4 regions of the Micromonospora sp. NPDC049081 genome follow, and region 4 is predicted to be linked to each of the others. Evidence: riboswitches for the same ligand, from Rfam matches in the RefSeq annotation. Region 4 holds a riboswitch; each other region holds the start of a gene.

Region 1 (7,363 bases), on a different contig from region 4:
GTTGCACCGGCCGCTGTGGGTCGTCTGCCTCCTTCTTCCCCTTAGCGAGGCGCCCGGCGGTCGGTTGCAAAGGAGTCGACGCCGGTGGCAACCATGCCCCCTCAACGTCACGTCCAGGGCCAGCCGCCCGCCCGGCCGGCAGTCCTTCGGCGGGTCGCCCGCCGCCTGCTCACCGTGGTCGCGGCGGTCGCCGTCGGTGCCGGGATGCTCGCTGTGCCGGCCCACGCCGCGCCGTCGCCCGAGGAGATCGAGGCGGCTCTCGACAAGCAGTGGGAGCAGCTCGAACCCACCATCGAGAACTACAACAAGGTCCGGGCGCAGCTGAAGGTCAACCGCAAGAAGTCGGCCGACCTGCAGAAGAAGATCGAGCCGTTGGCCCTGCAGAGCGAACTGGCCCTCGGCCGGGTGGGTGACCTCGCCTCCCGCTACTACAAGTCCGGGCCGTCGCAGGAGTTGAGCGCGCTGCTCACCACCAGTCGGCCGGGCACCCTCGCCGCGCAGCTGACCATTCTGGACCGACTCGCCGCCGAGCAGCGGCGGGAGGTCGAGGCGGTGCTCGTGGTGCGTCGCAAGTACGACGCCGAGAAGCAGAAGCTCGACACCCTGATCGCCGCCGAGGTGCAGCAGGAGAAGGACCTCGCGGCCAAGAAGACCAAGATCAACGCCGAGATCAAGCGGCTCCAGGCGGCCATGCCGAAGACCACCGTCAAGGTGAACGGCTGCCCCACGATCAACGGGGTGCTCAGCTCCGCCGCCCGGACCGCGATCGCCACCGCCTGCGCGCAGGTCGGTGACCCGTACGTCTGGGGCGCCACCGGGCCGAACTCGTTCGACTGCTCCGGGCTCACCCAGTTCGCCTACAAGGCGGCCGGCATCTCGCTGACCCACTTCACCGGTGCCCAGTGGAACGAGGGCAAGGCCATCCCACGCTCCGAGGCCCGCCCCGGCGACCTGGTGTTCTTCTTCAGCGACCTGCACCACGTCGGCCTCTATCTGGGCAACGACATGATGGTGCACGCACCCCGGACCGGTAAGCCGGTCCAGGTGACCAGCATCAACTACATGCCGGTGGCCGGCTTCCGCCGACCCTGACCAGCGCAGACGCCAACCCCCGGCCCGCTGGGCCGGGGGTTGGCCCGTCTTCCGGTCACGGACTGTGCCGGCCCGGCGGGTTGCGGATCGATAACGACCATCTCTACTCTGGTCAATCGTCGGTCGGCACCAGGTCCGCCCCACCCGGGGTGGCGTCGGCCGGCACCGCCGAGTCGCCTCCGGGCGAGCCGGGGACCCAGGTACGCCGGGGTGAATCCGCAACCACTGCGGTAGGGCGCTCCCTTCCCGCCCGAACCCGTCAGCTAACCCGGTAGGCGGTCGAGGAAGAAGGAGCCCGGAGCCCGGTGGCACACGATGCCCCGCGCCCACCGTCACGCCGGTCGACCCAGGTCGCCCGCGAGACGACGGTGCCGCGCCCACGTTGGTCCCGCTTCACCACCACCCTCGCCACCCTGGCCGCCGTCGCGGTCGCCCTGACCGGTGGCGCCACGGCAGCCCACGCCGACCCCTCGGTCGCCGAGATCGAACGACAGATCGACCAGGACTGGAACAAGCTCGAACCGATCATCGAGCAGCACAACGCCACCCGCACCGACCTGGCCGCCAAGCGCCGGCAGGCCGACGAACTGGGCAAGCGGATCGCCCCGCTGCAACGGCGGGTGGACCAGGCGATGAACCAGGTCAGCGGCCTCGCCGTCCAGGCGTACAAGGGCGAGAACATGTCCACCGTCAATGCGCTGCTCGGCAGCCACAGCCCCAGCCAGGTGGTCGAGCAGCTGGGGTTGCTGGACCGGTTCGCCAGCCGCCAGCAGCGCGAGGTGCGGACCGTCGCGGCACTGCGCGACGAACTCGCCGCGACCAAGGCGCCGTTGGACGAGATGGTCGCCCAGCTGACCCGTACCGAGGCCCAGTTGGCGGCGAAGAAGAAGCAGATCAACACCGAGATCGACAAGTTGCAGAAGCTGCGGCTGAAGGTCTACGGCAACGGCGGCGGGGGATCACTGCGCCCGGCACCCTGCCCGGCCGGCTACCCCGGCGGCCCGTCCGGCACGGCCGTCAAGTTCGCCTGCGCCCAGATCGGCAAGCTGTACGTGTGGGGCGCGGCCGGCCCCAACAACTACGACTGCTCCGGGCTGACCATGGCCGCCTGGGCGAAGGCCGGGGTGTCGCTGCCGCACAACGCCCGGCAGCAGCGCCAGGTCACCGACCGGGTCAGCCGGGCCGACCTGCGCCCCGGCGACCTGGTCTTCTACTACGCCGACCTGCACCACGTCGGGATGTACGTCGGGGACGGCTGGGTCGTACACGCCTCCCAGGCCGGCAAGCCGATCACGATGAAGCGGGTCGACGACGGGCCGGTCAACAGCTACGGCCGACCCGGCTGAGCCACGCGTCCGGGCCCCCCGGATCCGGGGGGCCCGGACGCGGTGTGCCGCACTCCGGTACGACCGTGCTCCAGCGGTGGCCCGTCCCCCGGGATGCGGCCCGCACCGCCAGGCTGTGGTCCACGCCCTTGGGGTGCGGCCGGGCTGGTGGGTTGTGGCCGGTGCCGCCGAGGTGTGGTCCGCATCCTCGGGTGCGGCTGCGCCGGTGGGGTGCGGCCCGCGTCCGTGGGTTGCGGCCCGCGTCCTCGGGGTGCGGCCCGCGCCGGTGGGTTGCGGCCCGGCCCGGTGGGGTGTCGGTCAGCGGGTGGGCCAGATGCGCCAGTTCTGCCAGGAGCGGCTCTGCGTCGGCCCGCGCTGGCCCTGGTAACGCGACCCGTACACCTCCGAGCCGTAGGGGTGCTCGGCCGGCGAGGAGAGCCGGAAGATGCAGAGCTGGCCGATCTTCATGCCCGGCCACAGGGTGATCGGCAGGTTCGCCACGTTCGACAGCTCCAGCGTGACGTGGCCGGAGAAGCCCGGATCGATGAAGCCGGCGGTCGAGTGGGTGAGCAGGCCCAGCCGGCCCAGGCTCGACTTGCCCTCCAACCGGCCGGCGAGCTGGTCGCCGAGCGAGATGACCTCGAGCGTGGAGGCGAGCACGAACTCGCCCGGGTGCAGCACGAACGGTTCGCCCGCCGGCACCTCGACCATCGACGTCAGATCGTCCTGCTGCACGGCCGGGTCGATGTGGGTGTAGAGGTGGTTGTTGAAGACCCGGAACAGCTTGTCGAGGCGCACGTCGATGCTGGACGGCTGCACCAGACTCGGCTCGAACGGCTCCAGCGCCAGCGTGCCGGCCTTGATCTCGGAGACCAGGTCCCGGTCGGAGAGCAGCATCGGGCCACCCTATCGAGCACGCCAGTCCGCCCTGCCCACCGGGCCGTCCCGCCGGCCTCGTCGGCGCGTCGGCCGCCCCGACCCACCGGGCCGCCCGCGGTCGTCCTCGGCGGTGGCTGCGGGGCGGATGCCGGGCCCTTCCACCTGCGTGTCGGACTGATTTTCGAACGCCTGTTCGATAGGATGACGGCATGGCATCCTGGTCCGCATTCGCCGCCGACGAGCCCCGACTCGCCGACGGGATCCGCCTTCTCCTCCAGCAGTACGGGCCGGGTTTCGGCTACCTGGCCACCGTCCGCGCCGACGGTGGTCCCCGGGTGCACCCGGTCTGCCCGCTGGTCACCGACGGCGGGCTCTTCTGCTTCGTCGTCGACTCACCCAAGCGACGCGACCTCGAACGTGACGGCCGCTACGCGCTCCACTCGTTCCCGTCGGAGGAGAGCGACGACGAGGCGTATCTCGCCGGTCGGGCCGAGCCGGTGGCCGATCCGGCCCGGGTGGCGCTGGTGGCTGCGATCGGTCGGGCCGCTCCCCAGGTCGACTGGCGGCTCTTCGAGTTCAGCGTGGACGTCGCCATGCTGACCCGGCGTGACCACGGCGGCCAGTTGCGCCCCGACGGCGGGCGTCCCGCCGTGCAGGTCTGGCTGGACCCGACAGCGGGTCGGCCGGGTGTCGCCGACCTGCCCGATCAGCGGCCGGCCCGGCGTGGTCGGCACGGGTTCGACACCCGGCGTACCGCCGCCTGACCCGGAAGACGACGGTGCCGGCCCCGTCCGGGAAGGACGGAGCCGGCACCGGTGCCTGCGGTGTGTCGGTCAGGCCGACGCGCGGTAGGCGGTCCACGCGTTCACCATGCGGCTCGCCTGACCAGCGGTGAACTGGTACATGCACGAGTCGTAGGTGTAGTCCATGAAGTTGGTGATCGGGTCCTTGCCGGACGCGGTGCAGGTGTCCCGACCGGTCGGGCACTCGAAGGCCGGCTCACGCTCGGCCGGGGTGTCCGAGACGCCGTCGCCCGAGCCCGAGCAACCACCCTGGAAGGTGTGGTAGAGGTTCAGCCAGTGGCCGACCTCGTGGGTGCCGGTGTCACCCAGGTTGTAGTTGGTGGCGGCGCCACCCGGCAGCGACTCGCCGAGCACCACGACGCCGTCCATCACGTCCAGGGTGCGCTTGGGGAAGGTCGCCCAGCCGAGCAGGTCGTCACTCAGCTCACCCAGGTAGAAGTTGAGGGTGTTCTTGCCGCCGGTACGCAGCTGGGTCTTCATCGCCCGCTCGGCCGAGGAACCCTGCACGATCGGGTACCACGACGCGTTGGTGACCCGGTTGATCTTCTGGAGCTGGAAGGTGAAGCCGGTGGCCGCGCCGCCGGTCGCACCGCTGTACGCCTGGTTGAGCACGGTGATCTGCGAGTTGATCAGCGAGTCGGGGATGTTGCCCCCGGCCCGGGTGCTGTCCCGCTGGATCACGTGGACGACGACCGGGACGGTGATCGGGGCCAGCGCCACCGTCGTGCCCTCGCTCGAACCGGTGCGGATGCTGGACTTCGACCGCAGGGCGCTGTTGCGCAGGGCGGCAGCGAAGTCCGCCTCCCGCTCCTTGACCTGCGTGGCGGTCAGCTGGTTCGGGTCGTGCCGCTTGTGCGCGGCCTTGCTGCCGCCGCGAACGCGCGCGTCGGAGTGGACGTCCTCGTGGACGTCGGCCGGCTCCGCGCAGGGGGCGTTATCGGGGGCTGCGGAGTACGCGGAAGCCGCAGGCACGACGCCCACCGCAGCGGTGCTCAGCAGCAGCGCGAAGGTCGTCGATGCGACACCGGCGGCACGCCGGGTCAGCAGGTTGGGACGTAGTCCCATGGGCCCACCTCTTTCTGGCGGCGCGACAGGGGGTATGTCGCGCCGAGGTCGTGAACGTGGGGGTGACGTTACAACTGATCGACACGTTTGAGAACGTCCCTAAGCTGCTTCTGTGAAACATCTGACCGTTTTATTTCAGCAGCTGGTAGTTGGTCCGTGACGGGTGGTGGTCGACGGCGCGCGGGGGTGCCAGGGTGCGCGGGCATGGTCACCTCAGGTACAGTGGTGCCGCTTGCGGGTGTAGTTCAATGGCAGAACATCAGCTTCCCAAGCTGACAGTGCGGGTTCGATTCCCGTCACCCGCTCCACCACGAAGGCCCTGACCAGGATGCGAATCCGAGTCAGGGCCTTCGATGTTCAGTGGCCAACCAAGGCGCACCGCGCCGATAGCGGGAGCATCAGCGGGCAGTACAGCACGACGCTGCTCACCTGGCTCGAAAGCCAGCTGAGCACCGGCGCGGCCGACAGCGGGGTTGTCGCGGTAACAAGTCATGACCTTGGGCTGGGGTAGCGGCTCCAGGTGCCGCCCGCGTTGGTGACTTGGCGGTTGCGACGAGACATACAACCCCGGTCCCCACCGGTCCCGACAAGAGATCCACGTGCAGGACGAACGCGCGGAAGCCCTTTCGCTGGCCGACGATCCGTTCTGGCGTGATTGACACGTTGAGAACACCTCCGTGAAGTGACGTCGCCCAGGCGGCGACCCGGCGACCTGAAGCCCTCTGGATCGGCATGGCGAGGGCAGCGGATACACGTGCGCGTCCTTTAGACCTGATGACGTGAACGATTCACACCGACGGCCGAAGCGGTGTCGACGTCAGCACACTCCGCCGCCCGCCGCCCGCCGCCCGCCGCCCGCCGCCCGCCGCCCGCCGCCCGCCGCCCGCCGCCCGCCGCCCGCCGCCCCGCCCGCCGCCCGCCGCCCCGCCTGCCGCCCCGCCGGTCGCCTGCCGTCCATCACACCCTCCTGCACACCTGTCACGCCCCACTCACCGCCTGATTCGTTGACGACATCAGCTCGAAAGGACGCGCCAGGACCACCTGACCCGCGCGCTCCCGGGTCGACCTGGATGACAGCCAGGGCGGCAAACCTCGACACCTCCCCGTCGAGGATCATGTGGGGTGCCATCGACCCTGCTCCGAGGAGGTCGCCGTGCCGGCGAAGCTGACCCGGGACGAGGCCGTCGCCCTCGTCGAGCGGATCATGCGGCTCGACTATGCCGACGACGGCGAGCTGAACGACTGGCTGGGCAGACTCGCACGCGACCTCGTCTGTCCGGACGTCTCCGATCTGATCTTCACGACCACCCCGGAGCTGACGGCCACCGAGATCGTCGACCGCGCGCTGGCCTACCGGCCGATCGCGCTGCAGGCGACCCCGTGGTCGGAGACCGAGGAGCAGACCCGGCCTGACTGACCCACGTGGGCGCGGGCACCCGGCACGGGAACGGCGGGGGCGGCGTCGGGACGTACCCTGGTGATCATGCGGATTGGCATCGTGATCCTTCCCGACCAGCGGTGGCCGGAGGCGCGTCGGCGCTGGCAGCAGGTGGACGCGTGGGGCTTCGACCACGCCTGGACGTACGACCACCTGGGTTGGCGGGATCTGGTCGACGGCCCGTGGTTCGACTCGATGTCGACGCTGACCGCCGCTGCCACGGTGACCGAACGGATCCTGCTCGGCGCCCTGGTCGCCTCGCCCAACTTCCGGCATCCGGCGGCGTTCGCCCGGCAGGTCACCACCCTCGACGACATCTGCGGCGGGCGGCTGCTGCTGGGTCTCGGCGCGGGTGGGATCGGCTTCGACTCGGCGGTGCTGGGCGGGGAGACGCTGCCGCCCCGGCCGCGGGTGGACCGGTTCGGCGAGTTCACCGAGCTGCTGGACCTGATCCTGCGGGAGGACGGCACCACCTGGCGGGGTGACTGGTTCTCCGCCGTGGACGCCCGCAACAACCCCGGCTGCGTGCAGCAACCCCGGGTGCCGTTCGTGGTGGCCGCCAACGGGCCCCGGTCGATGCGGTTGGTCGCCCGGTTCGGTCAGGGCTGGGTCACCACCGGCACCGGCGAGGAGGACCTGACGGCCTGGTGGGACGGGGTGGCGACGCTGTGCGCCCGGATGGACCGTACCCTCGACGAGGCCGGCCGCGAACCGGCCAGTCTGCCCCGGTACCTCTCCCTGGACTCGGCACCGGTCTTCTC
Region 2 (7,363 bases), on a different contig from region 4:
TTGATCGTCACCGAACCGAGCCGGTTCGTGCACCGGCAGCTCTGGGTCACCGGTCTGCTCGGTCTCTTCGGCGCTCCGGAGCCGTACTTCGCCGGTGCCGCCACCCCCGAGGTGCTGCCCGGCGCCTGACCGCACCACCGGCCCCGCCTGACCCCGCTGGCCTGGGACGTTGCCAGTCCGTCCCGGGTGCGGCACGATCGTGCGACCGACGACGGTCAGGAGGCCCGGTGGTCCGGCGGGAGAGCTTCAGCTACACGGTGCAGGCGCGCTGCGCACAGGCGGACGCGGTGGCGCTGTTGAGCGACCTGTCCCGGCAGGAGGAACTGCATCCCCTGATCGTCCGGGTGCGGCGGTTGCCCGCCCGGCCGGGCGCCCTGGCCAGCTATGCGGTCACCGACCGGCTGGAGTTGGGGCCGCTGCGGTTTCCCGTCACCTATCAGGCGGATGTGCTGCAGGTCGGCGACGACGAGATCGTGACGGTGGCCCGACAGCAGCCGGGCACCACGGTCCGCAACCACACCCGGCTGCGGACGGAGGGTGACCTGCTGCGGATCGACGTGGAGATCACCCTCGCCGCGCCGGCACCGTTGTTCGGGTACGCCTTCCGGCAGGCCCGCTCCGCTCACCTGGGGCTGGCCAGCCGGCTCGGCGCGGTGCTGGACGGCCGGGCCGGCGACCCGTCTGCCGCCGGCTGACCCGGGGCCGACCTGCGGCACCGGGCCCGCCCCTGCCGTCGGGCGGTGTTCCGGTGGGCCGTCGGCGGTGTTCCGGTGGCCCGTCGTGGACGGGCCACCGGGCCAGCTCAGTACATCGACAGGTGCACGTGGTTGGTGTGGTCGCTGGACGGGTCGCCGTTGCCCCCGCTGTACGCCTTCCAACCGCTGCTCGGCAGCCAGATCCGCTTGAACCAGATCACGTAGAGCACGCCGAGCCGGTCGGCGTTACGGATGAAGTAGGCGGCGAGGTTGTTGCCGTACGTCCGGTCGCCGCCGCTGGCCACCCCGCCGAAGCCGTTCTTCTGCGCGGCGAAGTCGCACGCGCGGCCCTTGGGGTGTTCACCGGAACCACTGGGACGGTGGCAGGAGACGTACCGGGTGAAACCGGCCGCCTTGGCCTGCTGGAGGGCGTTGAGGGTACGCGGGGTGATGCAGCCGTTGGCCGGGGTCGGGTCGTTGACGCTGCACGACTCGGACGGCCAGGAACCGTCGGAGTTGCGGGGCGCCCCCTTGGCGTTGCTGCTGGACGTGCCCTCCGAACTGCCGGAGTCGTTGGAGGAGGTGGGGGCCGGCTTGTCGGCGGCGGCCACGGCCAGCGCGCGTTCGGCCTGATCCTTCCGCTTGCCCATGGTGGCGACCTGCTTGCGCTGCTCGGTGATCTCCCGACTGACGGCGGCCCGGGTCCGGGCGGCCTGGTCCCGGGTCTCGATCATCTTGCGCAGTTCCTGGTCCTCCCGGGCCGCGACCGTCTCCAATGCCGACGCGCGGTCCATGAAGCCACCGGGGCTGTTGCTGTTGAGCAGGGCGGACATCGGCCCGAGGCGGCCGGTGCGGTAGGCCGCTCCGGCGATCTCGCCGACCTTGCCGGTCTGCGTGACCAGTTGCGCCTCGATGGTCTTGAGCTGGCCGTCCAACTCCTGCTGACGTCGGGTGGAGCGCTCGAGGGCGGTCTTCGCGTCGAGCCACCCCTTGCTGGCCGCGTCGAGCTGGTCGCGCAGGGCCGGGGTGCCGCCCTCCTCGTCGTCGCCGGGGGCGGCGAGGAGGGTGGTGGGCGCGGCGACGGCCGGGCTGAACGGCGCGGACGACACGCCCAGGGCGAGCGCCGTGACGACTGCGGCCAGTAGTCGCGTGGTGGTGCGTACGTGCATGTGATGTCCTTCCGTCAGCCGCCGACCGGGTTAGCTGACGGGTTCGGGACGGAAGATCCCTACCGCTGACGCGGATGCACCCCAGGAACGTGGTTCCCCGGTTCGCCCTGGTGGGCGATTAGGCGGCGGCCACTGCCGGCGCCGGTGGGCGCCGCCTGGCGGTGGCCGGAGCCGAGCCTACCGGTACGCGTGGGACAGCTGCCTACCTCGTGACTGAGGGTACGAGAGTGAATACTGCCAAAAGGTGCGAACGGTGCAAATTGCCGTTGATCTACAGCGCGATTCCCGGAGAGTGAGCCGGACCACCGGGCACGAGACGGTGGTCGGGTCGCGGGCGGTGGGCTGCCGGGCGGAGGCGCCGGCCGGGTCGCGCAGGCGGTGGCCGGGTCGCGCAGGCGGTGGCCGGGTCGCGCAGCGCCGGACCGCCGGGCACGAGACGGCGGCCCGGTCGCAGGGCGGCGGCCGGGGGTCACCAGTGGGTCGGGCCGCATGCTCCTGGGGTCGCTCGGGGCTCGATCTGGAGAGTGGCGTGCTCGATGTGGAAGTCCTCCCGCAGGGCGCCACGGGCGGCGGCGAGCACGGTGCCGGCCTCGGCGTCGCCGGCCAGGGTGAGGTGGGCCGAGGCGACGTCCATGCCGGAGGTGAGCGTCCAGACGTGCAGGTCGTGCACCTCGGCGACGCCGGGCACGGCGGTCAACCGGTCGTGTACGGCGGTCACCGGGAGATGCTCCGGGGCGGCCTGCACCAGGATGCGCACCGCCGCCCGCCCGAGCCGCCAGGTGCGGGGCAGGATGAACACGCCGATCGCCACGGCGACCACCGGGTCGGCCCACCACCAGCCGGTGCCGGCGATCAGCAGCGCCGCCGCGATCACGCCGAGGGAGCCGAGCAGGTCGCCGACCACCTCCAGGTACGCCCCGCGCAGGTTGATGCTCTCCTTGGCCCCCTCGCGCAGCAGGCCGAACGCGACGAGGTTGGCGAGCAGGCCGAGCACCGCCACCACCAGCATCGGGCCGGCCAGCACCTCGGGTGGCTCGCCGAACCGGCGGACCGCCTCGATCAGCACGTAGATCGCCACCCCGCTGAGCAGGACGGCGTTGGCCAGCGCGGCGAGCACCTCCAGCCGGTAGAGGCCGAAGGTGCGCTGCGGGTCCTGCGTGGCCCGCCGGGTGGCGGTGATCGCCGCCAGGGCCATCCCGATGCCGAGGACGTCGGTGAACATGTGGCCGGCGTCGGAGAGCAGGGCCAGTGAGCCGGTGCCGAACGCGGCCACCGCCTCGACCACCATGAACACGGCGAGCAGTCCGAAAGCCGCCCAGAGTCGACCGCGGTGCCGGTGTGCGGCGTTACTGACCGTCGCACTGTGGTCATGACCTGCGCCCACGTCCACACCTTCCGTCGCCGCTGCGGACCCGGTCCAATCTATGCTCACATCGCTATGTATGCAAGTGACGGCCGGGCCTTCGGCCAGGAGCGACAGCAGGGGCCTTCCACCCAGCACGAAGCGGGGTCGCCGACGACCCAGCACGACCAGCGGGGTCGCCGACGACCCGGAAACGTCGGTGGGGCCCTCGACCAGGGGCCGGGCCGATCGGGGCCGGTGGCTCAGCCGGTGGGGTCGATGGTGGTGAGGCGCTGGGTGGCCCGGGACAACGCGACGTAGAGCGTCCGTACCCCCGAGCCCGGATCGGCCCGGATCTCCCCGGGGCAGACCAGCACCACCCCGTCGTACTCCATGCCCTTGGCCTGGAGACTCGTCACCACCTGAAGCCGCGCCCCGCCCCGGTCGCCCAACCAGCCGGCGACCTCGTCGCGGCGCGGCACCGGCGTGATCACGCCGACCGTCCCGGCCACCTCGGCCAGCACCGCGTCCACCGCGTCCACCGTCGCCGGGGCCAACTCCGCCGCCGGCACGTGCAGCGCCACCGGCTCCACCCCGGTGGACCGCACCGCACTCGGCAACTCCAGGTCGGGATAGAGCCGGCGGATCTCCGCCGCCGCCACCGCGAAGATCTCCGCCGAGTTGCGGTAGTTGGTGGAGAGCGTGAACCGGTGCCGCCGCCGCCGGCCCAGCGCCTGGTCCCGGGCCCGGTCCAACTCCTGCTGGTCGCCCGTCCAGGCGGTCTGCGCCGGATCACCCACCACCGTCCAGGAGGCGAGCCGACCACGCCGGCCGACCATCCGCCACTGCATCGGCGAGACGTCCTGCGACTCGTCCACCACCACGTGCGCGTAGTCCCGGTAGTCCTCGGGCCGTTCCCGGGCCGCCGCCCGGGCCGCGCGCTGCCGCTCACCGAACGTGCTCAGCTCCCGCACACCGCCGGCCAGCTGGAACGGGTCCCGGTTCGCCTTCTTCGGCCGCACCGGCCGGCCCAGCAGGGCGTCCAACTCGTCGAGCAGGGCGATGTCGGCCACCGTCAACCCCTCGACGTCCAACGACCGGTACGCCGCGACGAGCAACCCGATCTCCGCCCGGGAGAGGATGCCGGCCGCGTACCGGTGCAGCCGTTCCGGGCGGGCCAGCCAGCCCAGCACGTGCCGCGGATGCAGCCGGGGCCACCACGCCTTGAGGAACTCCCGGAACTCCGGCCGCTCGATGATCTCGTCCTCGAAGGCACGCTGCTCGGGCAGCCCACTGACCGCCGACCGACGGGCCTGCGCGTAGAGCGCGGCGAGCACCCCGTCGAAGCCGACCCGGCGCACCTCGTTACGGCGGGCCCCCCGGTGCAACGCCCGGTCCCGGATGCCGTCCAGCTCACGCCGCTCCAACCGCAGCAGCGTCCCCCGGTAGAGCAGCCGCAGCTCCTGCGGGCCGTCCGGCACCGCGTCCCGGGCCGCCCGCTCCAACACCCGACGCATCCGCAGCGAACCCTTCACCGCCGCCACCTCGGGCCCGTCCGTACGGGTCGCCGACATGCCGGGGAACAGCGACCCCAGCGAGTGCAGGGTGGCGGTCTCCTCACCCAACGACGGCAGCACCGAGGCGATGTACTCCACGAAGACCGCCGACGGGCCCACCACCAGGATGCCGCCGCCGCCGTACCGGCTGCGGTCGGCATAGAGCAGGTACGCCGCCCGGTGCAGGGCCACCGCCGTCTTCCCGGTGCCCGGCCCACCGGAGACGATGGTGACCCCCGAACCGGGGGAGCGGATCGCCTCGTCCTGCTCCCGCTGGATGGTCGCGATGATGTCCCGCATCCCCCGACCGGTCGCCCGGGACAGGGTCGCCAGCAGCGCCCCGTCACCCACCACCGGCATGTCCGGCGGGGCGGCCTCCGGGTCGAGCAGGTCGTCCTCGATCCGGGTGACCTTCTCGTCCGACGAGCTGATCGTGCGCCGCCGCACCACGCCCAGCGGCTCCGCCGGAGTGGCCCGGTAGAAGGCGGCGGCGGCCGGGGCCCGCCAGTCCACCACCAGCGTCTCGGCGTCGTCACCGCGCACCCCGAGCCGTCCGACGTGCAGCACCTGCCGGTCGCGCAGGTCCAGCCGGCCGAAGACCAGCCCCTCGTGCTCGGCGTCCAACAGGTGCCGCCGCTGCGCGGCGTGGAACACCATGGCGTCCCGCTCCACCAGCGCACCGAAGGTACCGACCCCGGCCATCCGGTAGCCGTCCCGCTCGGCGCGGGCCGCCGCGCGACGCAGCTCGGCGAGCCGGGCGTACACCCGGTCGAGATGCCGTTGTTCGGCGGCGATCTCCTGTTCCAGGGTGGTCTGGTCGGTCAACGTACCGGCTCCTGTGCGACGGCGACGCCGGGCACGGGTGCATGCCAGGCGGAATGAGGGTACGGGCACCCGCCCACCCCGCGTCGGGGCGATACCCGTCCGGCGACCTCCACCACCTCCACGGGGCCCCAGGCCGGTGGTCCTTCCCCGTCCCGGACCGACCGGGGAAGTGGGTGGACGTGGCCGGGGGCGGGGGCCGTGTGTCGCCCGGCGGTTCAGCCGGTCGGCCCGGTCCTCGCCGGGACGACGGCGGGCCGGCGAGGACCGGGCGGCGGCGGCGCGGCGGCCGTGACCTGGTCCGCAGGGTCGCGCCCGGCTCGCCGGCCGGCGGTCAACACCCGGTGCAGCACCCCGGCGAGGGCGGCGTTCACCTCGTCCGGGCGTTCCATCATCAGCATGTGCCCGGCACCCGGGCAGACGGTCAGCTCGGTGGCCGGCAGCGCCGCCGCGATCGACTCCGCGCACGGCGGCGGGGTCAACCGGTCCCGGTCACCGACCAGTGCCGCCGCCGGCAGGTGCGCCAACGCGGCCAGGGTGGCCAGCCGGTGCTGGGCACCGATCGAGGCGCGGAAACCACCGATCGAGCGCAGCGACGCGCGGGCCACCGCCGAGGTGACCAGGCGGATGTCGGAGCCGGAGCACCGGTCACCGAAGAGCATCCACCGGATGCTCGGCGCGAGGGCGCGCAGCAGCGGACGAGGTGGCCGCCACGAGCCGCACCGGGCCAGCACCCCCGCCCCGGTGGTCTCGGCGAGCCGGATCAGCCGGGCGATCCGCGGCGACAGACCGTACACCGTGTGGGTGTGCCCCTCGGCGGTGGTGGAGACGAAGACCAGCCCGGCCGTACGGGCGGCGAAGTGGGCCGGATGCCGGTGGGCGTACTCCATCACCGTCATCCCGCCCATCGAGTGCCCGACGAGCAGCACCGGCCCCGCCGGGGCGACCTCGTCCAGCACCGCCGCGAGGTCGTCGCCGAGCTGGGCCAGGGTCGCCGTGCGCAGCGCCATGCAGCTGGACCGGCCGTGCCCCCGGGCGTCGTAGGTGACCACCCGGATCCGGTCGCCGAAGCGGGTGCGCAGGTCGGTGAGCTGCCGGTGCCAGGCCCGACCGTCGAGCGTCCAGCCGTGCAGCAGGACCACGGTCACCTCGGCCCCGACCGGGCCGGTCACCTCGACGTGCAGGCGTACCCCGTCGGGCAGCCGCAACTCCCGTCGCTCCGGCATCGCCACCTCCCAGGCACCCGGGACACATTCACCGGCGTAACCCGGCGGTAACACCGGCTACCCGACATCAGACCACGCCAACCGTGTCGGTGAGAAGATTCCCGACCCGCCCGCACGAGGTCGGCCCGGCGGTCAGTCTGTAGCCATGCCGAGTCCGCCCACCGGGGCCGCCCGGACCCCCGACCGGCCGTCCGCCGACGCCGGGCCGCCCCGGGCCGCGCGCACCCCCCGGGCGGCGCTGGCCGATCTGCTCACCGGCAACCGGCGCTTCGTCAGCGGCCGACCGGTCCACGGGCACGACGTGACCGCCGCCGCAGCCGTGGCCTCCGGCGACCAGCAGCCGTACGCGGTGCTGCTCGGCTGCATCGACTCACGGGTGCCGCTGGAGGCGATCTTCGACCAGACCTTCGGGTCGATCTGCGTGATCCGTACCGGGGGACACGTGCTCGACCGGGCCGTGCGGGGCTCGATCGAGTACGTGGTGGCGCAGCTCGGGGTCACCCTGGTGATGGTGCTGGGGCACGAACGGTGCGGCGCGGTCGCCGCGACGGTG
Region 3 (7,363 bases), on a different contig from region 4:
CAGCCCCGATCATGACATCATCCGCCCGGTCCGGCCCTGGCCGGGCGGGGAGGATGAGGCGTCGGACAGGGCACCGGGTCGGCCGGGCAGCGGCGGCCCGGCGGCCCGACGGCGTTGGGCCAGGCGACCCAGGTAGATCAGCGCACCGGCCAGCACACCCATGTCGTCCAGGTAGATCGGGTCGGGCAACACGTCGACCGGCAGGATCGTGTAGATGAGCGCGCCGTAGAAGGCCACCTTGCCGCCCACGCCCAGCGTGCCGAGCAGCCGTCGGGTGCGGATGACCCGTACCGCCAGCAGGACCGCGCCGACCAGCGTCGCCAGCGCCAGGATGCCGCCGACGACCACGAGCGCCCACATCTCCCGGGACATGCCCGCAACGCTAGCCCAGCCCGGCCCGTCGCGCCGGATTCCGTCGCCGACCCGACGGGCCGGCCGGTGGCGGTGGGGTCAGTAGGCGGCGACAGCGGCCCGGCCGCGTGCCACGGTGGGGTTCTCCCGGGTGGCTTCGGCCGACGGGCGCGGGCTGTCCGTCATCGGCAGCACCGACTCGGCCCGCTCCGGCCGGCGCTCCCGCGCGGCGAACGCCTCGTCCCGCAGGCTGCGCGCCGCCGCCCCGGCCAGGTCGGCAGCCCGCCAGGCGGCCTGTTCCCGGGCGACCGCCGCCCGGTGCCGGGCGGCCAGGTGGTCCCGCGTGGCGCGGCGCAGCACCAGTTCCTGCTCCACGGGGTGCCGGCGCGGGTCCCAGCCGGCGCGGTGGGCGAGGGCGTCGTCGAGTTGCGCGTCCGACAGCTCGCCCCGGCGGTGTGCCTCCTCGGCGGCCCGGTGCAGCCAGCGCTCCCGGTCGGCGTACTCGGCCGGGGTCTGCCCGGTGTGCGGCAGCGGCATGGCCGCGGCGGCGGCGAGCCGACGCAGGTGCGCCTCGGCCGACTCCAGGGCCGTCCAGGCGGACTCGACCTCGTCCTGGGTGGCCAGCCACTCGGCCCGCAGCCGGCTCGCGGTGGTGCCCGCCCGGTCGGCCGCCACGGCGACCTCCTCGGCGTACCGGGTGTGCTCCCGGTGCTGTTCGGTGCGCTCCCGGTCGTCGGGCAGGGCGGCGTCGCGGAACCGGCGGGCCACCGCCAGCCGGAACCGGTCGGGACGGACGACCAGGGCTGCGACGGCGACGGCCGCGACGGCGAGCAGGATCAGCCAGATTCCGGCGGCGGCGGGGACGTCGGGTAGGACGGCGGAGAAGACGGTCTGCATCACCAGCACCTCACGGTGGAACAACGATGTGGACGGACGGGGGCCCGGTCGGGGCGGGAGCTACGGGCGGCGTGTCCTCAACGGACCGGATCCGGCCGGCCCACCTCGGACCTGGGCGCGGTCGGGGACGGGCACCGGGAGTGCCGCGCCGCTCAGTGCCGGGGCGGGCCGCGCCGGCCGGTGGCGTCCCGGGCCGGGTCCGGCGTCGCCACGTCCACCCGGGCGGCGGGCCGGACCGTGGGCTCGTCGGCGGATCCGGCCGGCAGCGGCCGGGTGGGCCCGTGGGCGGTTCGCCCGGCACCGGGACGGGTCTCGGTGGACGCGTCGTCCCCGGCGTAGGCGTCGGCGGGTAGCTCGGCCACCCGCGAGGTCACCACGAGCGGCTGGGCGGCAGCGGCGGCCGGGCCACCGGTGGCGGCGAACAGCCCGCCGAGGCCGACGGTGAGCACCAGGGCGGTGACCGCCAACCGGGCCAGGTCGCGCAGCCTCGACACCCAGACGGGCCGGGTGGAAGCTGGGCGGATCACCCGTCCAACCTATCCCCACCCGGCCGTGCGCGCAGCGTCGGTGACCCGATCGGACCAGTGACCCGGGCCACGGTGTGCCCTGTGGACGGACCGTTCCCAGCAGGGATACGCGCGCTGACCTGCCCCTGGATGCATCGACGGCGATGAGAATGCCGACAGTTTCCGCCCGGTCGGTCCGGGCAATTGGCCGGCGGCGCGACACCCTGCCGCGCCGGGACCGAACAGACCGGAGGAGACACCATGGGAGTACGTCGTCAGGTCGCCGCGGCCGTCGCCGTCGCCACCGCGACGGTGCTGGCCACCGCCGTACCCGCGCAGGCCGCGCCGACCGCCGTCGACACCGGGCCACTCACCCCGGTCGCCGACGTCGACGTCGAGCGGTACGCGGGCGACTGGTACCAGGTCGCCGCCATCCCGGCGATCTTCGAGATCCAGTGCTTCAAGAACGTCAAGGCCCGGTACGACGTCCAGCCCGACGGCACCGTCGGGGTCCGCAACACCTGCCAGACCATCGTCGGCACCACCAGCGCGGTCACCGGTCGGGCCCGCAGCGAGAACCCGCCGGCCGACTCGGCGTTGACCGTGTCGTTCCTCAAGCTCGGCAACCGGTGGCTCTACCTGGGCGGGCCGAACTACGTGGTGATCGGGCTCGACCCCGACTACCGCTGGGCGGTCGTCGGTGACCCGGACCGCAGCACCGGCTTCGTCCTGTCCCGGGAGCCGGCGCTGACCGGGGCACAGACGACGGCGGCGAAGGCGGCGCTCACCGCCAACGGCTACGACCTCTGCGACCTCCGTACCACCCGGCAGGACGGCGGCGCGCGGGCCGGCAGCTTCTGCTGAACCGTCCCCGGGCCGGTTCTGTCGAGGCGTCCCCGGGCCGGTTCTGCTGAGCCGTCCCGGCCTGGGGAGCGGTCCGGGCGCTGCCAGCGCGCCGTGGCCCCGATGAAGCACCGGACTCCCGACGGCCCCCGCCCACGTCCGCCCCGGGGGTGGGCGGGCCGTCGACTCGGCACCGGTCGCCCGGGCTGCCGCCCAGGGCGTCGGTCACCTGGCTGCAGCCCGGGGCGTCGGTCGCCCGGGCTGTCGCCGCCGGGTTCGGTCGGGCAGGTGGGCTGATGCCTCAGGCGTCGGTCGGGTGGGCCGTGGGCCCCGACGTCGAGGTCGGCGTGGTGGGGGTGAAGAGGGCGAGCAGGGCACCGACCTGGCGGTCGGCCTCGGCGGGGTGCCGGAAGTGACCGCTCGGGTCGATCGTGTACTCGTTGCGTCGGCCGACCCGGGTACGCCGCAGGTAGCCACCGGTCTCCAGGTCCGCCACGATGGCCTGGGCGGCCCGCTCGGTCACCCCGACCTCGTCGGCGACGTCCCGCAGCCGGGCGGTGGGGTTGCGGGCGATGGCGAGCAGCACGTGACCGTGGTTGGTGAGGAACGTCCAGTTCCGGGTGCTCCCGGTGCCGCCCGTCGTCGTCGCCATGACGTCATCGTATGGCCCGTACCTGGGAGGCCCGCCGTCGGCCGCCGGGTCGGACCGTGGGCCTCGACCCCTGGTCGACATCGTGGCGACCAAAGCCTGAAACGTGGATCACGAAATCTTGACGTACCTTTCGCTGCGTGTGACCGTGGGAACACGGCCGTCGTCGCCGCCGGCCGGCGTGACCAGGTGCGATTCCGGACCGAGGTGAGGCAATGGCCCCGATCACTCCGACCCAGGCGCTGGCCGAACTACAGGCGGGCAACCGGCGTTTCGTCGCCGGGGAGCCCCACCACCCCAACCAGGGTGCCAGCCACCGGGCCGCCGTCGCCGACGGCCAGCATCCCTTCGCCGTCATCGTCGGCTGCTCCGACTCCCGGCTGGCCGCCGAGATCATTTTTGACCGGGGTCTGGGTGACCTCTTCGTGGTCCGGACCGCCGGGCACACCGCCGGGCCGGAGGTGCTCGGCAGCGTCGAGTACGCGGTGACGATCCTCGGCACCCCGCTGGTGGTGGTCCTCGGGCACGACTCCTGCGGGGCGGTGCAGGCGGCCCGGGAGGCGGCCCGTACCGGCACCCAGCCCCCGGGGCACCTCTACTCGGTGGTCGCCGCCGTCGGGCCGAGCCTGCGTCGCGCCGACCAGCAGGGGGTGCACGACATCGACGGGATCGTCGACATCCACATCGCGCAGACCGTCGAGGTGCTGCTCGGCAACTCCCCGGTGATCGCCGCCGAGGTGGCCGCCGGGCGGTGCGCGGTGGTCGGCATGTCCTACCGCCTCGCCGCCGGTGAGGTCCGCCAGGTCGCCCCGGCCCACGAGGCCGCCGCTCCCGCCACCCGGGCGGCTGCGCCCACCACCGCGGCGGCCGCTGCCGTCGTACCCGGGCCGGCCGTGCCGACGGGTGTCGACGCCGTGCCGACCGGCGAGCCCGCGGCCGTCCCCGGCTGAGGCGTACCACGCACGACGAAGGCCGCCCGGCTCAGCCGGGCGGCCTTCGTGCTGGCCGACTCGATCACCTCACCGGGGCGGTGCGGTGCCCGGGCCCCGGACACCGCACCGCCAGGGTCATGGCCGGCTACATCAATGACACGTGGACGTGGTCGGTGTGGTTGGAGGGCCCGGAGTACGAACTCCAGCCGTTGGCCGGGAACCAGATCTGCCGGTTCCAGATCACGTAGTAGATGCCCAACCGGTCCGAGTTGCGGATCAGGAACGCGGCGAGGTTGTTGCCGTACATCCGGGTGTCGTTGTTGTGCCACGGGCTGAAGCCGCTCTTCTGCAACGACCAGTCGCACGCCTTGCCCTTGGGGTGCTCCCACGGCCCGCCGGGGCGGTAGCAGCCGACGAACCGGTTGAAGCCGGCCCGCTTGACCTCCTTGTACATGTGCAGCGTGCGCGGGGTGATGCAGCCGGACGTGGTGGGGTCGTTCTCGCTGCACGACTCGCCGCGCCAGTCGCCGTCGGCCGTCTGACCGGGGGCGATCCGGGCGACCGGCGAGGTGGCGTCGACCAGGCCACCGGTGAAGCCCCGACCACCGACCAGAGCGAGCGCCTTGTCGGCCTCGGTCTTCTTCTTGGCCATCAGGTTGGTCTGCTTCTGCTGCTCACGGACCTCGGTGTCGACGGCGAGCTTGGCCTGCTCGGCACGCTTCTTGACCTTGTTGACCTCGGCCAGCTTGCCGGCGTTGACCATGTTCAGCTCGTCCAGGGCGGCGGCCCGCCGGACGAAGGTGTCCGGGGCGTTGCTCTCCAGCAGCGCCGCGACCGCGCCGACCCGACCCGTCCGGTACGACTGGGCGGCGATCTCGTTGACCTGCGGAGCCAACGCCGCCAGCTCCTGCTCCGCCTTCTCCACCTCGATGGCGTACTCGAGCTGGCGCTTCTTGGACTTCTCCAGCCGGTTCTTCGCCGCCGAATACTCCCGGTTCGTCGCCTCGATGACGTCGGTGAGCAGCTTCGGCTCCTCGTCCTCCTCGTGCCCCGAGGGGGTGGGCGCGTTGGGTGCTGCCGCCGCGGGGGCGGCGGCGGGCCCGGCGACCAGCGCCAGGGCGGCGAGCACGGCCACCACCGGAGTCCACCAGTGGCGTAGGGGTGCCGTCACAGTTGTCCCTTCCGTCGACCGCCGACCGGGTTAGCTGACGGGTTCGGGACGGAAGTGGCCCCTACCGCTGGCGCGGATTCACCCCAGGTGCTCGGTTCCCCGGCTCGCCGTACGGCGATTGGGCGGTGGCACCGCTGGCTCCGGTGGGCGCCTTCGGCGGTGACCGGCAGCGAGGTTACCCGAGAGTCGTACCGGGGATCTACGGTCACAACCCGGCAAAATGCGTATTTTCCCGATAGCGAGGGGTAATCAGTGACGCGACCGACAGCCGCGACCTCACCTCCGGTCACACAGCGCAGTGTCACCATGCGGTGTCCGTGCTCCTTTCCGGGTCTGGCCACCGTGCGGGGGCCGGGGTGGACGGTTCGCCGTGCCGGGGGCCGCTCAGCGCCGCCAGCGCCTCGGCACGGTCGGGGGCGGGGCGTGGGGTGGGCGTCGGTCCGGTCGCGTCGGCGTCGGCGGGACCACGCCCGGCGGTGACGACGAGCGCGGCCAATCCGGTGGTCAGCGGCACCGCCGCCACCAGCCCCAGGGTCGCCACCGCGCTGCGGACGATCTCCTGGGCCAGGAACTCGCTGGTCAGGATCTGGCTCACCGGCCGGCTGTCGGCGGTGAGCAGGAGCAGCAACGGCAACGAGGCCCCCGCGTACGCCAGCACGATCGTGTTGACCGTGGACGCGATGTGCGCCCGCCCGACCCGGGTCGCCGCCCGGTAGAGCTGCAACCGGGACAGCCCCGGATTGGCGTGCGCCAGCTCGGTGACGGTGGCCGACTGGGTGACCGTGACGTCGTCCAGGACACCCAGCGAACCGATGATGATCCCGGCCAGCAGCAGTCCGTGCAGGTCCACGTCGCGCTGGTACATCGACAGCGTGGTGGCCTCCTCGCTGCCGTACCCGGTCAGGTGGGTGGCGGCGGTGGCCAGCGTGCCCAGGACGCCGGTCAGCACCAGGCTGCCCAGCGTGCCGAGCACCGCCACCGAGGTCTGTGCGGTGACCCCGTGGGTGAGGTACAGCACCACGAACATGATCAGCGCGGCGCCGGTGACCGCGATCGGCAGCGGTGCGCCCCCGGCGGAGATGCCCGGCACCACGAAGGTCAACAGGATGGCGAAGCTCGCCCCGAGGCCGGCCAGGGCGGCCAGCCCGCGCAGCCGGCCGAACGCGACGATCGCCGCCGCGAACAGGGCGACCAGCCAGAGCAGCGGCATGCCCCGCTGGTGCTCGGCGATGTGGTAGCTGCTCACCGACGGGTCGGTGGGGTCGGCCAACGCGACCAGCACCACCTCGTCGCCGACCGTCACCGTCGGTGCCCCCGGCCCGGACGGGACCGGCGTCTCGACCTGCTCACCACTGTCCGGGCCCTGCCCGACGGTGACCGTCACCGTCCCGCACGGCCCGTCGGCCGCCCCCGACGGGCCGTCGGGGGTCTGCGGGACGGGCGGGCACGGCTCGGTCACCACCCGGGTCACCGTGCCGTGGTAGCGGGGCACCTGCTCGCCCTGGTCGATCTTCGGGGTCTCCCCCGGCCAGAGCAGCAGCGTGGCGATCACCGTGACGACGATGAGCGGCACCACCGTCATGACGAGGATCCGCCGCACCCGGGGTGGGGTGGACGGAGCGGGACGGGTGTGGTCGGCGCCCATGTGTGCGAGTACTCCCAACGATCCGGGACGGGATACGTGTCAGCCGGCCAGCCGGTTCATCCACGGGCGGCGGGTCGTCGGACGATGGTAGCCAGCACCAGGTCGGGCCGCGCGGTTCACGTGCTGGTGGCAGGCCCCGCCACCGCTGCGGCCGGTACGCCCGTGTCGGGTGGCCGACCCGTCCGGGCCCGCCGGCCGTCCGGGACGGCTAGCGTGGAACCGTGCGGCGGGCGGGAACGACGACGGCCGGGCGGTGGCTGCGGCTGCTGCTGCTCGTCGGCACCCTGCTGGGGCTGTCCGCGATGCACACCCTCGGCCACGACGCGCACCCGGCCGCCGGTCATCCCGCCGACGGTCGGCCGGTCGGCC
Region 4 (7,363 bases):
GGGCCGCCCTGGACGCGGTCGGCGACGGCGACGTCAACATCCTCTTCCACGACGCGGTCCGCCCGCTGGTCAGCGCCCGGATCGTCCGCGAGTGCGTGAACGCGCTGTGGAGCTACTCCGCCGTCGACGTGGCAATCCCCTCCGCCGACACGATCATCCAGGTCGACGAGGACGAGTGCATCACCGACATCCCGGTCCGGTCCCGGCTGCGCCGGGGGCAGACCCCGCAGGCGTTCCGCTCGGGCACCATCCGGGAGGCGTACCGGCGGGCCGAGGGCGACCCGGACTTCGCCGCCACCGACGACTGCGGCGTGGTGCTGCGCTACCTGCCCGGCACCCCGATCAAGGTGATCGACGGCTCGGACGAGAACATCAAGGTCACCCACCCGGTCGACGTGCACCTCGCCGACAAGCTGTTCCAGCTCGCCGCCGCCCAGGCCCCCCGGCTGTCGCACCGCAGCTACACCGAGGAGCTGGCCGGCCGGACGATCGTCATCTTCGGCGGCAGCTACGGCATCGGTCACGACCTGGCCGAGCTGGCCCGGGGCTACGGCGCGCAGGTCTTCCCGTTCAGCCGCTCCAGCACCGGCACCCACGTCGAGCAGACCGGCGACGTCGAGGCCGCGCTGAAGACCGCCTTCGAGGCCACCGGCCGGATCGACCACGTGGTGGTCACCGCCGGCATCCTGGAGAAGGGCGCACTGGCCGAGATGGACGAGGAGACCATGGACCGGGTGCTCCAGGTCAACTTCGTCGGCCCGGTGATCGCCGCCCGGCAGTCCCTGCCGTACCTGCAGCAGACCAAGGGTCAGCTGCTGCTCTACACGTCCAGCTCCTACACCCGGGGCCGGGCCCAGTACGCGCTCTACTCCTCCACCAAGGCGGCGCTGGTCAACCTGACCCAGGCGCTGTCCGACGAGTGGGCCGAGTACGGGGTCCGGGTCAACTGCATCAACCCGGAGCGCACCGCCACCCCGATGCGTACGAAGGCGTTCGGTGAGGAGCCGGAGCACACCCTGCTGGCCGCCGAAACGGTCGCCCAGTCCTCGCTCGACGTGCTGATCTCCGACCTCACCGGTCAGGTGATCGACGTCCGGCGGGCCCCCGGCGAGGCGGCCCCGGTGCCGGCGCAGCCGACCGCGGCCGAGCAGGACCGGCTGCCCAGCGGCGTCGACGCCGGCTGACCCGACCCCCGGAGACGGTACGACATGCGTGGTGACCTGGTCAGGAAACTGATCGCACGGTGCCTGACCACCGGCCTGGCCGTGGTCGCCTTCCTGGTGGTGGCGTTCACCGGGGCCACCGGTTGGGGCCTGGCCCTGGCGGTGGCCGCGCTGGCCGCCGCCGGTTACGAACGTCGGGTCCGCCCCGACGCCGACATCGTCGCCGAGACGGTGCTGCTGGCCGCCGGCATCCTGGTCGGCTACGCCCGCCGGCTCGACGACGGGTTCGACCCGGTGCTGGCGCTCACCGCGCTGCTGCTGCTGGGCCTGGTGCTGCTGATGGGGCCGCTGCGCGATGCCGGCAACCTGGAGATCCGGGCGGCGAACCTGCCGGTGCGGGCGTGGACCCCGCTGGTCGCCGCCCGGCTCGGCGGCGTACTGCTGGGGCTGCTCGCCGTGGTGGCGGTGGCCGCCGCGTTCGCCCTGCCCGCCGTGCTGGCGCTGGTCGTCGTGCTGGTGGTCGCGGCCGGCTGCGGTGCGGTCGGCCTGGACCTGGCCCGGCGGCGGTTCCGGCCGTCGGGTGGGGGCGGCCCGGTGACCCGGGCGCTGCGCGCCCACCAGCCGGAGTTCCTGCTCTACTTCTCCGCCCCGCCCGGCTCGGAATACCAGGTCACCATGTGGCTGCCCTACCTGGAGCGGCTCGGCCGGCCGTTCCTGGTGCTGCTGCGGGAGCCGGAGTTCCTGCCCACGATCGCCGCCGCGACGAGCGCCCCGGTGGTCTACTGCCCCACCCTCAAGGCGATGGACGAGGCGCTGGTGCCCAGCCTGCGGGTGGCGTTCTATGTCAACCACGGGGCGAAGAACAGCCACTGCATCCGGTTCACCCAGCTCACCCACGTGCAACTGCACCACGGCGACAGCGACAAGGCCCCCAGCGCCAACCCGGTCTCGGCCATCTTCGACAAGATCTTCGTGGCCGGTCCGGCGGCGATCGAGCGGTACGCGCGGGCCGGCGTGGAGATCCCCGCCGAGAAGTTCGTCGTGGTCGGCCGCCCGCAGGTCGAAGCCATCGAGGTACGCCGGGAGGCCCGCCCGCTGACCGCCCCGACCGTGCTCTACACCCCCACCTGGACCGGCCACCACGCCGACGCCAACTACTGCTCGCTGCCGGTGGCCGAGCCGCTGCTGCGCCGGCTGCTCGACCGGGGGGCCACGGTGATCCTGCGCGCCCACCCGTACACCGGGCAGAATCCGGCCTCGGCCCGGCAGTTGGCCCGGCTCACCGAGCTGCTCGCCGCCGACCGGACCCGTACCGGCCGGCAGCACCTGTGGGGGGCGGCGGCCAGCCGCGAGCTGAGCCTGACCGAGTGCGTCAACCGCTCCGACGCGCTGGTCTCCGACGTCTCCGGGGTCATCTCCGACTACCTCTACTCCGGCAAGCCGTACGCGGTGACCGACCTCGGCGTCGACGGCGACGAGTTCCTGGACCGGTTCCCGCTGGCCCGCTCCGGTTACGTGCTGCGCCGGGACATGGCCAACCTCGACGAGGTGCTGACCGGGCTGCTGGACACCGACCCGTTGGCGGCGGCCCGCTGGCAGACCCGCCGCCGTTACCTGGGCGACTTCCCCGCCGACGCGTACGCCGAGGGTTTCCTGGCCGCGGCCCGCCGCGAGCTGGAACCGGGCTGGACCCCGCCGACCCCCCGTACCCCCGCCGCCCCCCTCTCCCCCCACGCCTGACCCGCACCCGCACCCGCCCGCCTCCGCCCGCACCCGCCTCCGCCCGCACCCGCTCGCGCTCGCACCCGTCCCGGACACGCCCCCGCACCCGCCTCCGTCGGCAAGATCGTGCTCGATCCAGGTTGTAGTGGCCTCCTCGTCGCAGGAGGCCACTACAACCATGTTCGAGCACGATCTTGCTCCGGCCGGTCGGGTCGACCCTGGGACAGCGAACCGCCCCGGCCACCCGTGGTAGGGCGGCCGGGGCGGGTGGGGTGGCGCGGTCAGGCGGAGTAGCCCCGGGTGGCGATCCAGTTCGCCAGGGTGGTCACGCTGACCCAGTAGGCCGGCAGCGACGGGTCGGCCGAGTCGGCGATCCGCACGGTACGACCGTTGTCCCGGTAGCCCACGGCGGCGATGTAGTGGCCGCCGGGGAAGGAGTGCCAGCCGCCGTCGAGGTCGGTGGCGTCCCCGGCCACGTTCGCGACCACGGCCCGCTTGTCGGCGACCGCCGCGACCACGTCGGCCCGCAGCCGGTCGATCTGCGCGTCGCTCGGCGTGCCGGCGAACATCCTGGTCCGGTACGGGTCACCCTTGACCACGGCGTTGAGCACCCGGGTGGTGTCCTCGGCCGAGTTGGTGCCCATCTCGGTGGTGCCCAACTGGGCGGCGAGGTCGTCCTGGCCGCGCTCGATGCCGGCCGCGCTGAGCGCGTTGCGGACCGCCGCCGGGCCGCAGTAGTAGTAGGTGGTCTGGGCCTGGTAGTCGTAACGCAGGACCTTCGACGACGGCGGCTTCGGGGCCGCCTTGCGGGTCAGGTCCGGGTCGGCGGTGGCCCTGGCCTTCGCCCGGGTGACGCGCGGCGACGGGGCGTCGCTCGCCGACGGGCTGGCCGAGGGGGTGGCCAACGGGGTGGCCGACGGGCTGGTCGGGGCGGGGACGGCGACCCGGGCCTGGGCGCGGCTGGCGACGTCGTCGAGGCGGGGGGCGGTCTCGGCCACGGCGGTGGCGCGCTGCTGGTCGGTCGGGGCGTCGTCGACCCCGGCGGCCAGGGCGGTGCCACCGGCGGCCAGGGCGAGGACCGCCGCCGAGCCGACGACCATCCGGTACGGGCGTCGGGTGCCCAGTAGGCGGAGCTGTCGTTTCATGTGGTGCTTCACAGGGTGTTCCTCCACGGGGCGAGGCGGCGGGCACACCCCATCGGCACGCGGCGGACACGCCACGCGCGGATCGGGTGTTGCGCCGCTCGTTCGGCAGGGACCGCCCGACGGGGGGCCGGGCGGATCGGCGGCTCGCCCGGCAGGGGCCGGGCGGCGGGGCGGAGAGCCGGGTCAGCGCGTCGGGCGCGACGGTCCGGCGGTGCCCCGGCACCGAGGTGGAGGAACTACCGAGGGGGTGGGGTCATGCTGCACGAGGAGGGAACTCCTTCCTTTGCCGCCGACCGGGTTAGCTGACGGATTCGGGCGGGAAGATCGCCCTACCCCGGGCCGTGGCCCGGAGATTCACCCCAGGTGGTGCGTGTGGGTCCCCGGTTCGTGACTGGCACGATTGAGCGGGTCGGCACGGCGTCGCCTCTTGCGATCGGAAACCGCACCGGACCGCAGCGACACTACTGGCCGGTTTCCCCCCTCGCCAAGCCCGTTGAGCTGCACAAACATGGGCTGGACGAGTCAGTTTCGGGGCACTCGGGCACTGACCCGCCACGCGTGGGACGGTCGGAGCGCCCGGGCCCGTCCAGGCGAAAACCCGGACGGCGGGGCACCGACCGCCGATGATCGTCGCAGTCGATGTGACCGACTGTGACCAGGTGTCCGGTTTCCACCCGCAGTGACGGCACCCACAACCCGCAGATAACAATTCAGTCCCGCTGACCCGCTGACCGGTCCGGCTTCGCCGACCAGCCGACCCGCTGATCCGCCGACCGTCTGGCTTCGCCGACCAGCGGCCGGCCGACCTGACGGCCCGGGTCAGCCGACCCGGGCCGGATGCCAGCGGGTGGCGGGGGCCGGGCGGGTGGCGGACGTCGCCGGACGGGGCAGTGGGACCCGGGACGGCCGCCACCGTTGCGCCGCCGCGTGTGCCTCGGCAGCCAGCGACCGGGCCGCCTCGGCGGCCAGTTCGGCGTTCCGCCACGCCGCCCGTTCCCGCCCGACCGCAGCCCGGTACGCCGTACGGCGGTCCTCGCGGACCGCGCGGGCCAGCATCACCTCGTGCTCGACCGGGTGCCGACGCGGGTCCCAACCGTCGCGGTGCGCGAAGACGTCCCGCAGCCGCTCCACCGACAACTCTCCCCGCCAGTGCGCCGCCACGGCCTCCTGGTGCAGCCACCGCTCCCGACCGGCGTACTCGGCGGGGGTGCGGGGAGTACGCGGGCTGGGCAGCGCCCGGGCACCGGTGAACCGGCGGGCCAGCGTGTCCGCCTCGTCGTACGCCTGCCAGGCCCGTTCCAGGGCGTCGTGGGCCGCCAGCCAGGCCACGCGGTGGTGGCGGGCCCTCCGGGCGGCTCCGGAGGCGGCGACGGCCACCTCCTCCGCGTAGCGACGCAGGTCGGCGACGGGGGGTGGGGCGTCGGATGCCGGCGCGGCGGCAGTGGTTGCGGCGGCCGGTTGGTCCCGCTCGGGCCGGGCCACCAGGATGGTGATCCCGGTCAGCGCCAGGACGAGCAGCGCGGACCAGATCACGGTGGCGGTCGGGACCTCGATCAGGAACTGGGAGAGCACGGTGTTCACGGTCGACACCTCGCAGGCGGGATGCGGAAGAGGAGGCCGTACCGGCGGCGGGAACATCCGGCCGGACGGTGCGGGTGTGGTGCGTGGCGGAGGCGGTCGCGGGTGGGTCGGCCCCCGCGTGGGCGCTCAGCCTGCCGGGGGTGCCCGGGGGGCGGTGGCGACGGGTGTTCGACCGGCCGGCAGCGCCGGGGGCGGGGCGCTCCGCGCGACGCCGGCCGACACGATGGCCTCGACCCGGTCTGCCGTCGGCACGGCGAGCACGACGGCGGCCCGGTCTGCCGTCGGCACGGCGAGCACGACGGCGGCCCGGTCTGCCGTCGGCACGGCGAGCACGACGGCGGCGGCCCGATCTGCGGCGACGGCGGCCGGGTCGGCCTCCTGCCCACCGCTGCGGATGCCGGTCGGGGCGGCCGGGGCTCCGGCCGCGTGCAAGGACAGCGACGCGTCGACCGGCAGGGCGGCTGCCGCCGGCCCCGGGCCGAACGCCGCCGGGCCGGGCAGCGCCGGGCCGGGCAGCGCCGGGCCGGCGACGGCGAACGCGATCGCGACGGCCAGGCCGGTCAGCAGCCGGGACCACCAGCGGGCGACCCACCACAGCGGACTGGTGGGTGCGGCCGGGAGCATATGTCCACGTTACCGCCGTGGTGACCGACCCGCAGCACCGCCGGGCGTGTCGCCGCGCCCACCACCGTGGACCTGGTCCGGGGCGGTGCTGCACCCGGTCGCCGCCCAGCTCGGCCCGGGGTCCGGTGCGGGGTGGTCAGTGCGGGTCGCGCGGTCCGACGTACTCGACGGGGAGTCCGGCACGACGACCGCCGCCGGCAGCCCTCGGCCCCGGCACGGTGACACCGCCGCTGCCGGCCGCGTCACCGGCGGCCGCGTCGCCCGGCCGAACCCCACCGGCGGCGACACCGGCCGGCGCACCACCGCGAACGACGACGTCAGGAGCAGCACCACCGCGAACAGCGGCGTCGGGGGCGGCCGGCACGGGTGGGGTACGGCGGCGGGGAGCGAGCCGGCGCATCATCGGCGTCTCCACGAAGCGGTGCAGGGCGGCGGCCAACGCCAGGTTCAGCACCAGGAAACCGAGCACGGCCAGTGGCCCCGACCAGCCGGGCAGCCCCACACCCCAGTGCCCGGTGAGCCGCAGCACCGTCATCATCACCAGCACGTGCACCAGGTAGAAGGCGAACGACACCTCACCGAGCCAGATGAGGGTGCGGTGCCGCCACGGCGACCAGCGGCCCTGCACGTCCGCGCGGGCCGCCGCCGGGATGACCAGGATGTACGCCACCGACAGCAGCGCCGCCCACATCTCGGCCGGGATCCAGTGCGCCGCCACCCAGACGACCACGAACAGCAGGCTGGCCAGCGGCAGGCCGGGCCCCCGCCAGTGGCCCCGACGCAGCAGTTCGGCGGCGGCGACGCCCAGCCAGAACTCGGTGGAGCGGACCAGCGGGAAGACCTGGGTGAACCACCAGTTGCTGCCCTCGGGGAGCAGTTGCTGACCGGGCCAGAGCGCCACGATGACCAGCGGCACCGCCACCACCACGGCCCAGAGCACGCCGGAGTGGGCCCGCCGGATCGCCGGCAGCACCAGCGGCAGGCAGAGGTAGAAGAACAGCTCGCAGGACAGCGACCAGCTCACGTTGTTGATGCTGTAGAAGTAGCCGGGGGTGGGGTCCCACGCCTGGACGAGGAAGAGGTTCTCCAGGGCGGCGCGCGGCACCACCGGGTCGGCGAACCACCACA

The links. Region 4 has a riboswitch for cyclic di-AMP ahead of AB0B63_RS24575 (C39 family peptidase). Riboswitches for the same ligand answer to the same signal wherever they lie in the genome.
Region 1: linked by a shared signal. The riboswitch ahead of AB0B63_RS10500 (NlpC/P60 family protein) and the one ahead of AB0B63_RS24575 (C39 family peptidase) in region 4 are both predicted to bind cyclic di-AMP.
Region 2: linked by a shared signal. The riboswitch ahead of AB0B63_RS30215 (hypothetical protein) and the one ahead of AB0B63_RS24575 (C39 family peptidase) in region 4 are both predicted to bind cyclic di-AMP.
Region 3: linked by a shared signal. The riboswitch ahead of AB0B63_RS31540 (hypothetical protein) and the one ahead of AB0B63_RS24575 (C39 family peptidase) in region 4 are both predicted to bind cyclic di-AMP.

Annotation. Positions count from the first base shown of each region.
Region 1 covers NZ_JBEZEK010000005.1:97,143-104,505, forward strand. The annotation lists gene AB0B63_RS10495 (NlpC/P60 family protein) at 94-1,092, shown strand; cyclic di-AMP (ydaO/yuaA leader) riboswitch at 1,249-1,385, shown strand; gene AB0B63_RS10500 (NlpC/P60 family protein) at 1,398-2,438, shown strand; gene dcd (dCTP deaminase) at 2,736-3,314, opposite strand; gene AB0B63_RS10510 (pyridoxamine 5'-phosphate oxidase family protein) at 3,506-4,060, shown strand; gene AB0B63_RS10515 (zinc metalloprotease) at 4,130-5,164, opposite strand; tRNA gene AB0B63_RS10520 (tRNA-Gly) at 5,399-5,472, shown strand; gene AB0B63_RS10525 (e9imm peptide) at 6,318-6,581, shown strand; gene AB0B63_RS10530 (LLM class flavin-dependent oxidoreductase) at 6,642-7,363, shown strand, end outside.
Region 2 covers NZ_JBEZEK010000035.1:45,550-52,912, reverse strand. The annotation lists gene AB0B63_RS30225 (STAS domain-containing protein) at 1-129, shown strand, start outside; gene AB0B63_RS30220 (SRPBCC family protein) at 228-695, shown strand; gene AB0B63_RS30215 (hypothetical protein) at 803-1,864, opposite strand; cyclic di-AMP (ydaO/yuaA leader) riboswitch at 1,868-1,999, opposite strand; gene AB0B63_RS30210 (cation diffusion facilitator family transporter) at 2,334-3,248, opposite strand; gene AB0B63_RS30205 (AAA family ATPase) at 3,470-5,587, opposite strand; partial or broken gene AB0B63_RS30200 (alpha/beta hydrolase) at 5,920-6,810, opposite strand; gene AB0B63_RS30195 (carbonic anhydrase) at 6,956-7,363, shown strand, end outside.
Region 3 covers NZ_JBEZEK010000043.1:1,172-8,534, reverse strand. The annotation lists gene AB0B63_RS31570 (YkvA family protein) at 10-372, opposite strand; gene AB0B63_RS31565 (hypothetical protein) at 451-1,248, opposite strand; gene AB0B63_RS31560 (hypothetical protein) at 1,401-1,775, opposite strand; gene AB0B63_RS31555 (lipocalin family protein) at 2,016-2,618, shown strand; gene AB0B63_RS31550 (helix-turn-helix domain-containing protein) at 2,899-3,249, opposite strand; gene AB0B63_RS31545 (carbonic anhydrase) at 3,462-4,196, shown strand; gene AB0B63_RS31540 (hypothetical protein) at 4,324-5,349, opposite strand; cyclic di-AMP (ydaO/yuaA leader) riboswitch at 5,353-5,484, opposite strand; gene AB0B63_RS31535 (YibE/F family protein) at 5,651-6,994, opposite strand; gene AB0B63_RS31530 (hypothetical protein) at 7,216-7,363, shown strand, end outside.
Region 4 covers NZ_JBEZEK010000020.1:77,530-84,892, forward strand. The annotation lists gene AB0B63_RS24565 (bifunctional cytidylyltransferase/SDR family oxidoreductase) at 1-1,184, shown strand, start outside; gene AB0B63_RS24570 (CDP-glycerol glycerophosphotransferase family protein) at 1,209-2,903, shown strand; gene AB0B63_RS24575 (C39 family peptidase) at 3,167-4,030, opposite strand; cyclic di-AMP (ydaO/yuaA leader) riboswitch at 4,303-4,447, opposite strand; gene AB0B63_RS24580 (hypothetical protein) at 4,850-5,611, opposite strand; gene AB0B63_RS24585 (hypothetical protein) at 5,738-6,235, opposite strand; gene AB0B63_RS24590 (acyltransferase) at 6,372-7,363, opposite strand, start outside.